Regions from separate parts of the Streptomyces sp. NPDC056373 genome, predicted to be linked through region 1. Evidence: riboswitches for the same ligand, from Rfam matches in the RefSeq annotation. Region 1 holds a riboswitch; each other region holds the start of a gene.
What was found. A riboswitch is a leader RNA that binds a small molecule or an ion and turns the genes downstream of it on or off. The one in region 1 is predicted to bind cyclic di-AMP.

Region 1 (3,265 bases):
CAGGCCTCGCGCCGCAGCATGCCGTCCTTCTCCAGCCGCGTGACCGCGTACGTCAGCCGGCTGCGCGTGATCTTCAGCCGCTCCGCGAGATCGGTCATGCGCAGCCGCCGCTCCGGGGCCTCCGACAGGACGGACAGGATGGAGTAGTACAGGTGCGGCATGCCGGCGTCCTGCTGGAGCTGCCGGTCGATCGCGTCCTCCAGGAGCAGCGAGGCGGCGATGTAGGCGCGCCAGGCGCGCTGCTCCTCGGGGGTGAGCCAGCGAGTCGTCATGCTGCCAGTGTAGGTTTGTTTCAAACTTGAACCAAGCCCTGTCCCGTCCCGCCGTCCCGACCAGCCGCGGAGCATCGATGCCTCACCCGTACGTCCTGCTGTCCGCCGCCGTCTCCCTCGACGGCTACCTGGACGACACCGGACCCGACCGGCTGCTCCTGTCGAGCCCGGCCGACTTCGACCGGGTCGACGAGGTCCGGGCCGACGCCGACGCCATCCTGATCGGCGCCGGCACCATCCGCGCCGACAACCCGCGCCTGCTGGTGAACTCGGAGCAGCGCCGGTCCGCCCGCACGGCCGCCGGCAAACCCGAGTACCCGCTCAAGGTCACGGTGAGCGGCTCCGGCGACCTCGACCCGGACGCCCGCTTCTGGCACACGGGTGGCGAGAAGGTCCTCTACACCACCGACCAGGGCGCCGACCGTGCCCGCGCGCTCCGTCTGGCCACCGATGTCGTCCCGCTCGGCGCCGACCTCGACTGGCGGCGGCTGCTCACGCATCTGCACGACGTCCGGGGCGTGGGGCGGCTCATGGTCGAGGGTGGCGGCCTGATCCACACCCAGCTCCTCACCCAGGGCCTGGCCGACGAACTCCAGCTGGTCCTCGCCCCGCTCTTCGTGGGCGACCCCCGGGCGCCCCGGCTCTTCGGCCCCGGCGGCTACCAGGGAGGCCGGCTCCGGCTGCTGGAATCGCGGCGGATCGAGGACGTCGTCCTGATGCGCTACGAGCCGACCGCCCCGGGCACCGGCGCCCTGCCCGCCGCCGCCGACCACCACTGGCTGACCCGCGCCTGTGAGCTGGCCGAGCACTGTCCGCCCTCCGACACCGCGTTCAGTGTGGGCGCTGTCGTGGTCGCCGCCGACGGCACGGAACTGGCGCGCGGCCACTCCCGCGAGGGCGGCGACCCGGTGGTGCACGCCGAGGAGGCCGCCCTGGCGAAGCTCGACCCGGCCGACCCGCGCCTGCCCGGCGCGACGGTGTACAGCAGCCTGGAGCCGTGCGCCCGCCGCGCATCCCGCCCCGCACCCTGCGCCCGGCTGACCCTCGACGCGGGCGTCCGACGGGTCGTCACGGCCTGGCGCGAGCCGGACACCTTCGTGACGGACGCCGACGGCAGCGGCCTCTTGGCGGCCCAGGGGGTGGAGGTCCTCGTCCTCCCGGAGCACGAGGAGCGGGCCAAGGCCCCGAACCGCCACCTGCTGAGCTGAGCTGCGCACAGGCCGGAACGGTGGGTGTGTGCGAGCGGTCCCGCGGATGGCGTACACTGGTGACACAACGACGCGGGGTGGAGCAGCTCGGTAGCTCGCTGGGCTCATAACCCAGAGGTCGCAGGTTCAAATCCTGTCCCCGCTACTGAAGGCCGAGGGCCGGAATCCGAAAGGATTCCGGCCCTCGGTGCTTTTCTCGGCACCCCATTACGTTCGGTGAGCGAACCACCGCGTTCCGCATAACAACTGACACACCGTCAAAACCCGTCAGTCACTTGCGGGGCGGTCAACTCGCCCGATTTAAGCCGGTCATGGCAGGTAAGTCCACGCGAAAAAGGTTAATGATCAAGCGGAATCGCTGGAATACCCCTCGCGCCTCCATTAACGTTCGATAACGCAGCGCGGTCGTCCCAGCCGTCACAGAAGACGGCGCCGCGCGCACGCGCCGAATCCCGAAAGGGAACCGGGGAACCACCACTTGGGGTGAATCGGGCGGATACCACCGTGGAAGCACGGCAGGTATACGCGCGTAGGAGACCTTCCTGCTCCGAACCCGTCAGCTAACCCGGTAGGCGAGAAGGAAGGAAAGGAGTACGCCCACGTGGCGTCCAACCGGCCTGCCCCCGCGGCCCCGTACGCGCCGACGCGCGACACCGACACCTTCGGCTACGGCGGTCAGCGCACCGACGAGGGCCCGTTCCAGGAGTGGAACCCCACCGAGGAGTCCATCCGTCCCGTCCGTGGCCGGCATCGCGTCACCAAGCAGCGCGGCGGAGGCCTCGCCCGCAGCTCCACCGTCCTGGGCGTCGGCGTCATAGCCGCCGTGGGTGCCGGCGGCATGGCCAGCGCCCAGACCGGCAAGCCCCCGGTGTCCATCTCCGTGCCGGACCTGCCCTCGGTGGGTTCCCTCATCTCGGACGACGACACCCCCGAAGGTTCCGCCACCCCGCTCAGCAGCCTCGGCACCGCCACCGCGGACACCGCGAAGGGCACGTCCGGCGCCCACGCCGGCGCCGGTGACGCGCTGCGTGCCCGGATCATGGCGCAGGTCGAGCACCAGCAGGAACAGATCGAGACCAAGGCCGCCGAGGACGCCGCGGCCGCCGCCGAGAAGGCAGCGGCGGACGCCGTCGCCAAGGCGGAGAAGGAAGCCAAGGCCAAGGCTGCCGAAGCCAAGAAGAAGGCGGAGGAGGAGGCCGAGAAGAAGGCCGAGGCCGAGCGGCTCGCCGCCCTCGCCAAGCAGTTCACGCTGCCGACCTCCGCCTACACCCTCACCTCCACCTTCGGTGAGGCCGGCGCCTACTGGTCCTCCGGCCACCACACCGGCCTCGACTTCGCCGCCCCCACGGGCACGCCGATCAAGGCCGTGCACAGCGGCACCATCACCGAGGCCGGCTGGAACGGCTCGTACGGCTACAAGACCGTCCTCACCCTCGATGACGGCACCGAGATCTGGTACGCGCACCAGTCCTCCATCGGCGTCAGCGTCGGCCAGAAGGTCAGCACCGGCGACGTGATCGGCCGGGTGGGCGCCACCGGCAACGTCACCGGGGCGCACCTGCACCTCGAAGTCCACTACGGCGGGTCCGCGAGCGGCATCGACCCGATGGCGTGGCTGCGCGGCAAGGGACTGAACCCGTAAGCGGTACGCACGCGTTGAAGCACCGGCACTGAAGACCGACGGCCCTGACGGCGACCCCCGACGTCAGGGCCGTCGGCGTTCCGGCGCAGGGCCGTCGGCGTTTGGCGCAGGGCCGTCGGCGTTGACGTGTGGGGCTGGGCGGC
Region 2 (3,265 bases), on a different contig from region 1:
GACGGTCTCGTCGGCGCCGGACATCATCGCGCCGAACCGGCACGACACGGCGATGAGCGAACCGGTCTTGCCGCCCAGCACGTCCAGGTAGTGCTCCACGGGGTCCCGGCCGTCCTGCGGCCCGGCCGTCTCGAGGATCTGGCCGGTCACCAGACGCTCGAACGCCTCGGCCTGCACCCGGACGGCCTCCGGGCCGAGGTCGGCCAGGATGTGGGAGGCGCGGGCGAAGAGGAAGTCACCGGTGAGGACCGCGACGGAGTTGCCCCAGCGGGTGTTCGCACTCGCGACACCACGGCGCACGGCGGCCTCGTCCATGACGTCGTCGTGGTAGAGCGTGGCGAGGTGGGTCAGCTCCACGACGACGGCCGACGGCACGATCCCGGGCGCGTGGCGGTCACCGAACTGGGCGGAGAGCATCACGAGCAGCGGGCGGAACCGCTTGCCACCGGCCCGCACCAGATGCTGGGCGGCCTCCGTGATGAAGGGCACCTCACTCTTGGTGGCCTCGAGCAAGCCTTCCTCGACAGCCGTCAATCCGGCCTGGACGTCGGCTTCCAGAGCCTGGTCCCGCACGCTCAGCCCGAACGGCCCGACGTCGGTCACGAGGGGTCTCCTGTCTGCTGTGTCTGCCGGTGATTACGCGGATTGTCGATAGGTCGCTGCCCTCACTCGAGTCAGCGTATCCGGTCACGTTTCGATCACCGCCAGCGCCCGTGGTTACAGGCCGGGTGGTATCCGATCACGACCGCTATGTTTTCGATCAACCCATAAGAACAGATATTTATCGACCTACCCGGGGGTAGGGAGTTATGCACGATTTGCCGTGATGAGTCACTGAATTCCCCTTGGCGGAAATTGCCCCGCAGACTCGTGATCAGTGAGTTGAATCACTTCTTCCCCTTTTCCGCCGCGCTTCCGCACCGGCCCGTACCGCCTTCCCCCGAAAGCCAGTTGAGGCTTGGCTACCGCAAAGGATCAAGCCGCCCAAACGCCCCCGACCAAGGTCAACCGCGCAATATGTGACTGAGGTGCTTGTTCCCGACATGTGCTCTCGCATACGTTCCGGCCCTGTCCGGCGGACGCCTAATCCTGCCGCCGCCCGGACTCCCCACATCAACCGACTCACTCACGCGTGGCAGGAGCGGGGGACCCAGGTAAGTCGCCGGGCCGCACAGCGGCACGGCTCGGGGTGAAGCCGCGTACGGCACACAGCGCCGTACGCGGCCGGGCACCTCCCGGCCCGAACCCGACAGCTCACCTCGCAGGCGCCGGAGAGGAACATCGCCATGGCCGGACGAGGCACGCACCGTCGCCCCAGAACCAACCCGCTGACCCGAGGCATCGTCGCCCTGGGCACCGGCGGAGCCGCACTCACCCTTCCGCTCCTCGGCGCCACGCACGCGAGCGCCGCCGAACCCCAGAGCGCCCCCGTCGCGCAGTCCGTGAAGCAGGCGGCCCAGCCCGCCAAGTCCCTGACGTACACCGTGGTCAAGGGCGACTCGCTGGCCCGCATCGCGGACAAGTACGACGTCTCGGGCGGCTGGAAGCAGCTCTACAAGGACAACCGCGCGGTCGTCGGCGACAACCCGAAGCTGATCCACCCGGGGCTGAAGCTCAAGGTGAAGACCACCAAGCCGATCGCCCCGAAGAAGACGGCGACCCAGTCGTCCGCCCCCGCCAAGCCGGCCGCGAAGCCCGCCGGCGGCGTCGCCCAGGCCACCCAGGCGTCCGCGAAGACCTACGCGAACAACCTCGACGGGTGGATCCGCGAGTCGCTGGACATCATGGCGCAGCGGGGCATCCCGGGCTCCTACGACGGCATCTACCGCAACGTCATGCGCGAGTCGTCCGGCAACCCCCTGGCGATCAACAACTGGGACTCGAACGCCGCCGCGGGCACCCCGTCCAAGGGCCTGCTCCAGGTGATCGACCCGACGTTCGCCGCCTACCACGTGCCCGGCACCTCCTTCGACCCGTACGACCCGGTCGCCAACATCACGGCGGCCTGCAACTACGCGGCCGACCGCTACGGCTCGATCGACAACGTCAACGGCCCGTACTGAGCCGACCCGCCCAGCAGTCGCTCGAGGACGACGGCGATGCCGTCGTCCTCGTTCGACAGGGTGACCTCGTCGGCCACGGCCTTCAGTTCGGGGTGGGCGTTGGCCATCGCGACGCCGTGACCGGCCCAGTCGAACATCGGGATGTCGTTGGGCATGTCGCCGAAGGCGATGGTGTCCGCCGGCCGCAGCCCCAGGTGCTCGGCGGCCAGCGCCAGGCCCGTCGCCTTGGTGATCCCGCACGGCTGGAGCTCGACCGTGCCGGGCCCCGACATCGTCACCGTCGCCAGGGAGCCGACCACCGAGCGGGCCGTCGCCGCCAACTCGTCGTCCGTCAGGTAGGGGTGCCGCAGCAGCACCTTGCTGATGGGCTCGTCCCACAGCTGCTCGCGCCGCTCGACCCGGACCGCGGGCAGGGTCGGGTGCGGCATCAGATAGCCCGGCTCGATCAGCGTGAGCCCGTCCACCCCGTCCTGGTCGACCGCCGCGTAGACCTGCCCCACCTCGGCCTCGATCTTGCCGAGGGCGGTCTCCGCCAGCTCCCGGTCCAGGGTGATGGACCACAGCAGCCGGTCCGCGCCGGCGTCGTACACCTGCGCGCCCTGCCCGCACACCGCGAGCCCCGTGCACCCGAGGTCGTCCAGGAGCGGCCGCACTCTCGGCGCCGGCCGGCCCGTCACCACGAGGTGCTGGGCACCGGCGTCCGCCACCCGCGCGAGCGCGGCGAGGGACCGGTCGGACAGGGTGTCGTCGCCGCGCAGCAGCGTCCCGTCCAGATCGGTGGCGATGAGTGAATATGCGAGGGGTGCGGCCATGATCAGAGAATACGGACAGCGCGCCCCTTCGTTTCATCGCACGGCGGACGCCGATTGCCCGGTTGAAGGCCTCTGCACCGGTTGGCAACAACATGCTCCGCTACCTACCCGTGAGGCCGCATAGAGCGGTACCTTCCATGTGTCCAGGGGGGACTTGATCGGGGGGTCGGGTTGAACAGTGGGCGCATTCGCGTGGCCGGGCCCGGGGAGCTCGGCGAAGGGGAGAGGGAGCGCTGGCGTGCGCTGCGCGCCGCCTCGAAGGCACCGCGCAACCCTTTCATGGAGCCGGAGTTCACCGAAGCCGTCGGCCTGTTCCGGCCGGGGGCCCGGATCGCGGTGGTGTACGAGGGGCCGGAGCCGGCCGGCTTCCTGCCCTATGAGCGGGGCCCG
Region 3 (3,265 bases), on a different contig from region 1:
GCCGCGGAGAAGCCCGTGCCCAGGATGGCGGTCGCCGCGACGGTGGTGAGCGCGGCCGGGGTCTCCACCCGCCACTCGCCGTGCGTCCGCTGGACGAGGCCCGCGGCCGCCGCCAGCCAGGCCGCGCAGGCCAGGGCCAGGGCGATACGGGAGGGGATCGCGTACCCAGCGGAGTCGAGGCCGGCCGACACGATGCCGGTCGCCAGCGCATACGTCGCCCACCAGGCGGCGAACGGGGAGGGACCGGACATGGTGCCGATGCTAGAGAGCGGCGCACGCCTCACGAGAGGGGCACGCGCGCGTGCCCCTCAAAAACGTGACGCGACCGGCCCTGAGGCCTCACTCAGGCGGGGCGCACCACGCTGTGGATCGCCGACTCGCCGTCGTAGTAGATCGACTCCTCGCGCACGTACGTGCCGGGCTTCGGCGCGTGGATCATCATGCCGTTGCCGATGTAGATCCCGACGTGGGTGACGTCGTCGTAGAAGAAGACCAGGTCACCGGGTCGGGCCTGGGAGAGCGGGACCGTGGTGCCCGCGTCGACCTGGTCGTACGTCGTACGGGGCAGGGTGACGCCCGCGGCCTTCCAGGCGGCCTGGGTGAGGCCCGAGCAGTCGTATGAGCCGGGTCCGACGGCGCCCCACACGTACGGCTTGCCGATCTGGGCGCGGGCGAAGGCGAGCGCCTTGTCGGCCTTGGTGGCGTACGAGGAGTCGGCCGGGGCGGTCGAGGAGGGCGAGCCGGAACCCGAGGAGCCGGAGGAGCCGGACGAGGCCGAGCCGCCGTCCTGCTGCCGGGCGGCCTCCTCCTGCGCCTGCTGCTGCGCGGCCTGCTGCCGGGCCAGTTCGTCGGCCTTGCGGGCGGCCTCCGCCCGCTTCTCCTTCTCGATCGCCGCGAGCCGGGCCTTCTCCTCGGCGGTCAGTTTCGACATCAGCTCGCGGGCGTCGGCGAGCTTGCGCTGGACGGTGGCCTTGGCCGTCTTCAGGCCGTCCTGCGAGTCGGTGAGCGTCTCGAGGCTCTCGGTGGCCTCCTGGCGCTTCTTCATCGTCTCGGACTGCTGCGTGACGTAGTCGTCGACCGCGACCTTCTGACGGCCGGTCATCCGGTCCATCAGCTGGGTCTGGTCGAAGTAGTCCTGCGGGGTGTCCGCGAGCAGGAACGTCGCGGTGTCCGGGGCGGCGGCACCGGTGCGGTACTGGGCGGAGGCGAAGGAACCCAGTTCCTCGCGCGCCTCGTTGAGTTTCTGGGTGCGCTGGGCGACGTCGTCGAGGAGGGTGTCGACCTGCTTGCGCTGTTTGGCGGTCTTCTCCTTGGCCGCGTTGTACTTGTCGGTCGCCGACTCGGCCTGGCGGTACAGGTCGTCGACCTTCTTCTCGACTTCCTCCAGGCTGGGCTTGTCGTCGGCCTCGGGGGCGGCGTTGGCCGACTGGGACAGCAGGGCCACGGAGGTGAGGGCCGCCGTTGCGAGGGCGGGGGTCCGTATGCCTGCCATGCGCGTACCCGTAGGACGCGACTTGCGGTGCGACGCCAAGGGAGGCGACTCCTTCCATGTTCCGCCTACCGGGTTAGCTGTCGGGTTCGGGCGGGTGGTTCGGAAGGTTTGCCCTACGGCCTTCTCCGCACAGGGAGTCGGGCCGATTCACCCCAGGTTCACGGTTGGGTCCCCGGCTCCGGCTGCCGCTGCGGCACACCGGACTCGGCGGAGGCCGCGCGGCCCGGCGACGTTCGCCGGTGGGGGTCATGCGGCCTGGTCGCACCGTAGCCAACTCGTGTGGTCCGTGTGAAGGTTGATGGGTGATATGCCCGATACATTTTCGTGACCTTATTCCTGAGCGTTGCCGAGAGTGAACGATCAAGGGGGATTGGTCAGGGAAAATCCGTACATGCCGGCTGTGTAGCAGGGCGTGATCGCGCCGTCATGGAGGGCGACAACGCGCCGCCGGGCGGTCGGCGGGACCCGGGCGCGCGGCGATGTTCTCAGGGCGGCGGCGGGCTGTCAGTGGGGCGCCCTAGACTCGGAGAGCGATGAGCAGCCTCTTTGACGACAGCTTCCTGGCGAACCTCCAGGCCCAGCGGGGCCCCGCGGACGAGCCCCCGCCGCCGCCCGAGGACGATCACGTTCCGGAGCCGATCCCGGACGATCTGTTCGGCGGGAAGTTCGACGTGCCCCCGGACCGGGACGCCTACTACCGCGACGGCGCCCCCCGCCCGGTGATCGACTCCGCCGCGCTGCTGGAAGGGCTGAACGACAACCAGCGCGCCGCCGTCGTCCACTCCGGCTCCCCGCTGCTCATCGTGGCCGGTGCCGGCTCCGGCAAGACCCGTGTGCTCACGCACCGCATCGCCCACCTGCTCGCCGAGCGGGACGTGCACCCGGGCCAGATCCTCGCGATCACCTTCACCAACAAGGCCGCCGGCGAGATGAAGGAGCGCGTCGAGCAGCTCGTCGGCCCGCGCGCCAACGCCATGTGGGTCATGACCTTCCACAGCGCGTGCGTGCGCATCCTCAGGCGCGAGAGCAAGAAGCTCGGCTTCACCTCGTCCTTCTCGATCTACGACGCCGCCGACTCCAAGCGCCTGATGGCCCTGGTCTGCCGCGACCTGGACCTCGACCCCAAGCGCTTCCCGCCGAAGTCCTTCAGTGCCAAGATCAGCAACCTGAAGAACGAGCTGATCGACGAGGAGGACTTCGCCGCCCAGGCCACCGACGGTTTCGAGAAGACCCTCGCCCAGGCCTACGCGATGTACCAGTCGCGGCTGCGCGAGGCGAACGCCCTCGACTTCGACGACCTGATCATGACGACGGTCAACCTGCTGCGCGCCTTCCCGGACGTCGCCGAGCACTACCGCCGCCGCTTCCGGCACGTCCTGGTCGACGAGTACCAGGACACCAACCACGCCCAGTACGCTCTGGTCCGCGAGCTCGTCGGCACCTTCGAGCACCCCGTCGACGTCCCGCCCGAGGCGGAGGTCCCGCCTGCCGAGCTGTGCGTGGTGGGCGACGCCGACCAGTCGATCTACGCCTTCCGCGGCGCGACGATCCGCAACATCCTCCAGTTCGAGGAGGACTACCCGGACGCCACGACGATCCTGCTCGAGCAGAACTACCGCTCCACACAGACGATCCTCAGCGCCGCCAACGCCGTCATCGAGCGCAACGAGTCCCGCCGCCCCAAGAACCTGTGGACCAACGCGGGCACGGGCGCGCAGATCACCGGCTACGTCGCCGACACCGAGCACGACGAGGCGCAGTTCGTCGCCGACG

Region 2: it holds a riboswitch for cyclic di-AMP, as region 1 does, so the genes downstream of both, ACFCXS_RS02960 (LysM peptidoglycan-binding domain-containing protein) here and ACFCXS_RS36140 (M23 family metallopeptidase) in region 1, are expected to answer to the same signal.
Region 3: it holds a riboswitch for cyclic di-AMP, as region 1 does, so the genes downstream of both, ACFCXS_RS01960 (NlpC/P60 family protein) here and ACFCXS_RS36140 (M23 family metallopeptidase) in region 1, are expected to answer to the same signal.

What each region holds. Positions count from the first base shown of each region.
Region 1 is NZ_JBHJPX010000024.1:22,423-25,687, reverse strand. Features, by position in the region: gene ACFCXS_RS36155 (MarR family winged helix-turn-helix transcriptional regulator) at 1-272, opposite strand, end outside; gene ACFCXS_RS36150 (dihydrofolate reductase family protein) at 350-1,480, shown strand; tRNA gene ACFCXS_RS36145 (tRNA-Met) at 1,552-1,625, shown strand; cyclic di-AMP (ydaO/yuaA leader) riboswitch at 1,914-2,070, shown strand; gene ACFCXS_RS36140 (M23 family metallopeptidase) at 2,082-3,122, shown strand.
Region 2 is NZ_JBHJPX010000001.1:623,010-626,274, forward strand. Features, by position in the region: gene ACFCXS_RS02955 (polyprenyl synthetase family protein) at 1-603, opposite strand, end outside; cyclic di-AMP (ydaO/yuaA leader) riboswitch at 1,106-1,281, shown strand; gene ACFCXS_RS02960 (LysM peptidoglycan-binding domain-containing protein) at 1,287-2,063, shown strand; gene ACFCXS_RS02965 (HAD family hydrolase) at 2,027-2,875, opposite strand; gene ACFCXS_RS02970 (GNAT family N-acetyltransferase) at 3,062-3,265, shown strand, end outside.
Region 3 is NZ_JBHJPX010000001.1:423,979-427,243, reverse strand. Features, by position in the region: gene ACFCXS_RS01965 (hypothetical protein) at 1-251, opposite strand, end outside; gene ACFCXS_RS01960 (NlpC/P60 family protein) at 344-1,531, opposite strand; cyclic di-AMP (ydaO/yuaA leader) riboswitch at 1,540-1,712, opposite strand; gene pcrA (DNA helicase PcrA) at 2,026-3,265, shown strand, end outside.